Regions from separate parts of the Methylobacterium sp. CCH5-D2 genome, predicted to be linked through region 1. Evidence: predicted binding sites of a transcription regulator. Region 1 holds the regulator's gene; the other holds the start of a gene.
What was found. The regulator LexA, encoded in region 1, represses DNA repair genes until DNA is damaged. The targets are predictions, from matches to a motif close to TGTTCNNNNTGTGTTCNG.
Positions count from the first base shown of each region.

Region 2: uvrA (excinuclease ABC subunit UvrA) is a predicted target of LexA. The motif match lies at 1,631-1,648, and genes of this name have one in related genera.

Region 1 is NZ_LSIX01000620.1:8,385-11,860, forward strand. It holds gene trpC (indole-3-glycerol phosphate synthase TrpC) at 1-146, shown strand, start outside; gene moaC (cyclic pyranopterin monophosphate synthase MoaC) at 153-632, shown strand; gene glp (gephyrin-like molybdotransferase Glp) at 629-1,858, shown strand; gene lexA (transcriptional repressor LexA) at 1,978-2,703, shown strand; partial or broken gene AX737_RS34525 (competence protein ComEC) at 2,711-3,476, opposite strand, start outside.
Region 2 is NZ_LSIX01000981.1:16,742-20,217, forward strand. It holds gene uvrA (excinuclease ABC subunit UvrA) at 1-1,488, opposite strand, end outside; gene AX737_RS33710 (hypothetical protein) at 1,760-2,041, shown strand; gene AX737_RS26540 (nitrate- and nitrite sensing domain-containing protein) at 2,132-3,476, shown strand, end outside.

The DNA of each region.
Region 1 (3,476 bases):
TGGCGGAGAGCGGCATCTCCACCCACGCCGACGTGCGGCGCCTGCGCGAGCACGGGCTCGACACGGTGCTGGTCGGCGAGAGCCTGATGCGGCAGGCCGACGTCACGGCCGCGACCCGCGGCCTGCTCTTCGGCGACAAGGCCTGAGGGAGCATGAGCGGCCTCACCCATCTCGACGCCAGCGGCGCGGCCAACATGGTCGACGTCACCGACAAGGCGGCGACCGACCGTACCGCGACCGCCGAGGGCTGCGTGGTGATGCGCCCCGAGACCCTGGCGCTGATCCGCGAGGGCGACGCCAAGAAGGGCGACGTGATCGGCACGGCGCGGCTCGCCGGCATCATGGCCGCCAAGCGCACCCACGAACTGATCCCTCTCTGCCACCCGCTGCTCCTCTCGAAGGTCCGGGTCGATTGCGCGGTCGACGAGGCCCTGCCGGGCCTGCGCGTGACCGCCGAGGTGCGGGTGCAGGGCCCGACCGGCGTCGAGATGGAGGCACTGACCGCGGTCTCGGTCGCCTGCCTCACGGTCTACGACATGGTGAAGGCGGTCGATCGCGGGATGCGCATCGAGGGCGTCCGGCTCATGGCCAAGGACGGCGGCCGCTCGGGCGCCTACAGGGCCGAGGCGTGAGCGGGCCGATCCCGGTCGCGGAGGCGCTTGCCCGGATCCTGGCGAGCGTGCCCGGGCCGGTCGAGGCCGAGGACGTGCCCCTCGCCCAGGCCGCCGGCCGGTCCCTCGCCGTGGACGTCGCGGCCACCCGCACGCAGCCGCCCTTCCGGGCGTCGGCCATGGACGGCTACGCGGTGCGCGCCCAGGACGCCGGCCGCGCCGGCGCGATCCTGCGGCGCGTCGGCACCAGCGCGGCGGGCCACGGCTTCCGCGGCGCGCTCGAGGCGGGTGAGGCGGTGCGGATCTTCACCGGCGCCCCCGTGCCGGAGGGCGCCGACGCGATCCTGATCCAGGAGAACGCCGAGGCGGAGGACGACACGGTGCGCGTGCTGGAGCCGGTCGTGCCCGAGCGCTTCGTCCGCCGCGCGGGGCTCGATTTCTCGGCCGGCGACACGCTCCTTCGGGCGGGCGAGACCCTCGACGCGCGCCGCCTCGCGCTCGCGGCCGCGGCCGGGCATCCCGTGCTCGGCCTGCGCCGCCGCCCCCGCGTCGCGATCCTGGCGACCGGCGACGAGCTGGTCCTTCCGGGCGCCGCGCCCGCCTGGGACCAGATCGTCGCCTCGAACACCTTCGCGCTCTCGGCCCTCGTCGGGTCGGCCGGCGGCGAGCCGGTCGATCTCGGCGTGGTCCGCGACGAGCACGCCGCCCTGGAGGAGGCCTTCCGCCGCGCGCGCGGAGCCCGGGCCGACCTTCTGGTGACGCTAGGCGGCGCCTCGGTCGGCGACCACGACCTCGTCCAGGCGGCGCTGGCGAAGGAGGGGCTGGAACTCGGATTCTGGCGGGTGGCGCTGCGCCCCGGCAAGCCGCTGATGCACGGCCGGCTTGGGCCCATGCTGGTGATCGGGTTGCCCGGCAACCCGGTCTCCTCGATCGTCTGCGGCCTGCTCTTCGTCCTGCCGGCGATCCGCGCCCTGCTCGGCGATCCGAACGCGGGGGCCGACCGCAGCGAGCCGGCGCTCCTCGGCCGCGACCTCGAGGCCAATGACGGTCGCCAGGACTACATGCGGGCGACCCTGCGCACGGCGCCCGACCGCCTGCCCGAGGCGACACCGGAGCGGCGCCAGGATTCCTCGATGCTGGCGGTGCTCGGCCAGGCCGAGGCCCTGCTGATCCGCGAGCCGCACGCCCCGCCCGCGCGGGCGGGCGATCCCTGCCGCATCATCCGCCTGGATCGCCGGCTGGTCTGAAGCTCATCGAGGGGCGCCGCGGAACACCCCGCTTGCGGAACACTTGCGGAACGTTTAACGTGTTCGTGGTTTGTTTCCGAAGCCGCGATTCCGCCTGCCCCGAATGCGAGTGCTGCCCGATGCTGACGCGTAAACAGCTGGATCTCCTGCGCTTCATCCAGCAGCGGATGCGCGAGAGCGGCGTGCCGCCCTCCTTCGACGAGATGAAGGACGCGCTCGACCTCAAGTCGAAGTCGGGCATCCACCGGCTGATCACGGCGCTCGAGGAGCGCGGCTTCCTGCGCCGCCTACCGAACCGGGCCCGCGCCATCGAGGTGATCCGCCTGCCCGAGAGCCTCGGGCCCGCGACGGCCGCGGCAATGCCCGAGCCGCGCCGCTTCACCCCGAGCGTGGTCGAGGGCGGCCGGGCCAAGGCGGCGCCGCCCCGGCCCACCACCACCCAGTTCACCGACGAGCAGGGCCGCGCCGTCTCGATCCCGGTCATGGGCCGGATCGCCGCCGGCACGCCGATCTCGGCGATCCAGAACCAGAGCTCGGCCATCACACTGTCGCCGGACTTCCTGGCGGGCGGCGAGCACTACGCCCTGGAGGTGCGCGGCGACTCGATGGTCGAGGCCGGCATCCTCGACGGCGACCTCGTGGTGATCCGCAAGCAGGACACGGCCAACACCGGCGACATCATCGTGGCGCTGATCGACGACGAGGAGGCCACGCTGAAGCGCCTGCGCAAGCGCGGCTCCTCGATCGCGCTGGAGGCTGCCAACCCCGCCTACGAGACCCGCGTGCTCGGGCCCGACCGGGTGCAGATCCAGGGCCGGCTCGTCAGCCTCGTGCGCCGCTACTGAGCGGGCATCACGGATCGGGGTCGTCCGGCGGGCCGGGCGTCTCCTCCTGCGCGGGCTCCGCGGTCTCCGGCCGCGGGGCCTTTTCCGTCTGCGGGGGCGGCCGCGCGGCCGGCCACCAGGGCGCGGACCGGGCGGGATCGCGGGCGTGGTGCACGGCGAGCGAGCCGCCCGCGGCGACGCGCAAAGCCGTCGCACCGTGCCGGGCCAGATAGGCCCGGTCGATCACCAGGGCGGCGGCGCAACCGGGTGGCGCGGCGAGGCCCGTGACGATCACGGCGGCGCGGGCGCAATCCTCCGCGAAGGCGCGACGGTCGCGCACCAGGGCGACGGCGCGCCCGTCCGCGAGGTGTCCGACGCAGCCGAGCCGGTCGCAGGTGCCGCCGCCCAGATCCGCGGGCTTTCGCCCGTCGCCGTCCGCCTTCAGCCACTGCTCGAGCACGAAGCCCGAGGGGCGCCCGAGCGTGATCAGCCGCCCGTCCGCACCGCGCAGCGCCGCCCCGCCGCCCTGCCGGTCGACGTAGAGGTCGTGGCGCTCCGGAGCCGCCGCGAGGGCGAGCCCGCAGGCGCCGGGCAGGAGCGCGAGCCAGCGCAGGCCGGAGACCGGCAGCGTCGCGAGCAGGAGCGCGGCGGCCAGCAGCCCGAGGGCCGCGCTGCCGAAGGCCGGCACCACCAGGGTCGCGCCCCCGAAGCCCTCGATCCACCCCGAGATCGCCAGCATCCCCCGCACCGCCTGCCCCATCAGCCACCAGACCGGCAGGTCGAGGGCGAAGGGG
Region 2 (3,476 bases), on a different contig from region 1:
CTCGCTCATGAAGCGGCCGATCTCCTCGCGGGTGGCGTCGCTGTCGGTCTCCTTGTAGCGGCGCTCGAGGTTCGGGATCACGCCCTCGAACGGCTTCGAGACGCCGTAGGCGCGCATGCCGTCGTCGTAGGCGAAGCGCACCGCCTGCTCGCCCGTGCCGTAGAGGACCACCGCGCGGGCGGAGGCCGGCAGCGCGTCCCAGGCCACCGTCGTCTTGAAGCCGAAATGCTTGGCGAGCGCGTCCAGCGTCTGGCCGTAATAGGGCGAGGTGGACTTCGCCCAGGGGGCGACCGCGCCGCGCTTCAGGCTCAGGGCCCCGTCGCCGATCACCAGCTCGGGGTCGATGCGCATCTCGTGCCCGATGCCGCCGCAGGTCGGGCAGGCGCCGAAGGGGTTGTTGAACGAGAACAATCGCGGCTCGATCTCGGGGATCGTGAAGCCGGAGACCGGGCAGGCGAAGCGCGACGAGAAGGTGATCTTCTGAGGAATCTCGCCCTCCGGCGCGTCCGCGAACTCGATGTCGGCGATGCCGTCGGCGAGTTCCAGCGCCGTCTCGAAGGACTCGGCCAACCGGGAGCCGATGTCGTCGCGCACCACGATCCGGTCCACCACCACGTCGATGTCGTGCTTGAGCTTCTTGTCGAGCTTGGGCACGTCGTCGATGGCGTAGTACTCGCCGTCGATGCGCAGGCGCTGGAAGCCCTTCTTCTGGTACTCGGCGATCTCCTTGCGGTACTCGCCCTTGCGCCCGCGCACCACCGGGGCGAGCAGGTAGAGCCGCGTCTTCTCCGGCAGCGCCAGGACGCGATCGACCATCTGGCTGACCGTCTGGCTCTCGATCGGCAGGCCGGTGGCCGGCGAGTAGGGGATGCCGACCCGCGCCCAGAGCAGGCGCATGTAGTCGTAGATCTCCGTGACGGTGCCGACCGTCGAGCGCGGGTTCTTCGAAGTGGTCTTCTGCTCGATGGAGATGGCCGGCGAGAGCCCGTCGATCTGATCGACGTCGGGCTTGGCCATCATCTCGAGGAACTGGCGCGCGTAGGCCGAGAGCGACTCGACGTAGCGGCGCTGACCCTCGGCGTAGATCGTGTCGAAGGCCAGCGACGACTTGCCCGAGCCCGACAGGCCGGTGAAGACCACGAGCTTGTCCCGCGGGATCGTCAGATCGACGTTCTTGAGATTGTGCTCGCGCGCGCCGCGCACGGAGATCACGCGCTGGTCGCGGGCCGCCTGGGCGCCGTCGAAGAGCCGGTCGAACCGGCTCTCGGCCTGCGCCGCGGCGGAGGCGCCGCCGGACGCCCGCACCTTCGCGGGCGCCGCCCTGTCCGCCTCGGCCGCGTTCACCGGGGCCTTCTTCACCACGGTCTTCTTCACCACCGTCTTCTTCGGATCGGTCTTACTGGCCGCCCCGCCGCCCGCTCCCCGGGTCACCTTGCCGGCGCCGGTCTTGCCGGCCGTGTTCTTCGCGGCGACGTTGGCTTTGGCCATGGGCGGGCAGTCTTTCGGAGCGTCTTCGTGCAGCGGTAACGGGCGAGGCGGCGGAACGGTCCGCACCGCTCATGTCGGACGCGCCGCGCCCTGGACAAGACGGGGCGATGCAAGACCTTCACCCGGATCCGAGAGGCCTGCTTAGAACGAAAAGAGTACAGCCACAATCCCGCGGTCGGGTCGGCCGATCGACGCGGAACACCCGGGCGCTCGCGGCCAAGGGGTCGGTCGGTCGGTCGGTCGATCGGCGAGACCGGCATCGACGAGCAGCGTGGCGGCCGTCTCCGGACGCGCGGCGGCAATCGCGCCGATAGCGAACCGGCCCGTCTGCGCGCCCGATGCCGCCGGCCGTTCCCCGCAAGTCCTCTCCGCGCGCGAAGCCCCGGCGATCATGATGATCGGCATCCGGCACCGACGGCACCGGATCATGCGCGCCGGATCCAGAGCAATCGGCGACCGGCGCAATGCATCGGGCGGCCGCATCGCTGCCGAACGTCGGTCCTTTAGCCTCGCGGGGGCAAGATCTGTCTACGAATTACGCATCATGCACTGAAGTTGGGCAGATCCGCCGAAGGCAACTCTTTTTTCAGACGCCCCATCACAACACTGCGAACAGGACGAACGAGAACAAGACGGGCGAGTCATGATCGGGGGTTTTCTGGCATCCTTGCGCGGACGCATCGTCGCCGTGGCACTGGCGCCCTGCCTCGCCTTCGGGGCGGTGACGGCGATCACGGTCGGCGAGCGCGCCGCGCAGCGGACCGAGATGGCCCGTGTGGCCGACCTCACGGGGCTCGCCACGCGCATCAGCGCCTTCGTGCACGAGGCCCAGCGGGAGCGGGGCGCCTCGAGCCTGTTCGTCGGCTCGAAGGGGACCCAGTTCGGGGCCGAACTCGCGGCCCAGCGCGCGCGCACGGACGCGGCCCTGCGCGGCCTCGCCGAGGCGGCGGCCGATCCGGCGCTCGCGGGGCGGGGCGCGGGCTTCGCCCGGGCGCTCGGCGGGCTCGCGGACCAGCGGCGCAGCATCGACGGCCTCGGGCTCACTCCGCCGCAGGCCGCAGCCTACTACACCGGCGTGATCGGCGAGGGTCTCGCCATCGTGCGGGGGATGTCGGGCCTCGTGAGCGAGGCGGACATCGCCGGCCGGGCGGCGACCTACGCGGCCTTCCTCACCCTCAAGGAGAATGCCGGCCAGGAGCGGGCGGCGGCCTCCGCCGCCTTCGCGGCGGGCCGGCTGGACCAGGCGGGCCTCGTGCGTCTCGCAGCCCTCGCGGCGGGGCAGGCGGGCGCCGAAGCGCAGTTCCGGGCCGGCGCCGGCCCCGAGCAGGCCGGCCTCCTCGACGCCGCCGAGGCGAGCGAGCCGGCGCGCGAGGTCGCGCGCCTGCGCCGGCTCGCCCTCGACACGGCGCCCGGCGAGGCGCTGGCCTTCCGGGACGCGCCACTCTGGTTCCGCCTCGCCACGCAGCGGATCGACGGCCTGAAGGGCGTCGAGGACCGACTGAGCGCCGATCTCGTGGAGACGGCGGCCGCGATCCAGGCCGGTGCCGACCGGGCGCTCGCGCTGTGGCTCGCGGCGGGGCTTGCCATCTTCGGGCTCTCGGCGGGCCTCGCGTTCGGCCTCGGCAGCGCCATCGCCCGCCCGCTGACCCGCATGGCCGACGTGCTCGGTGCGATCGGGCGCGGCGAGACGGACGTGGCGATCCCGCAGCGCGGCCCGCGCGAGGTCCGCGCCCTGTCGCGGGCCGCGGCGGCGTTCCAGGCGAGCGTCGCCGAGGGCCGGGCCCACCGCGCGGCGCGGGAGCGGTCCGCGGCCGAGACCGCGGCGGCCCAGCGACGCGCCGTGCTCGACCTCGCGGACGGCTTCGAGACGCAGGTCGGCGGCATCGTCGAGGCGGTCTCGGAGGCGGCCGGGCAGCTCCAGGACGCCGCGACCGCGATGGCGCGGGCCGCGCAGGAGACCACCGCGCTCAGCAGCGAGGTGGCCGGCG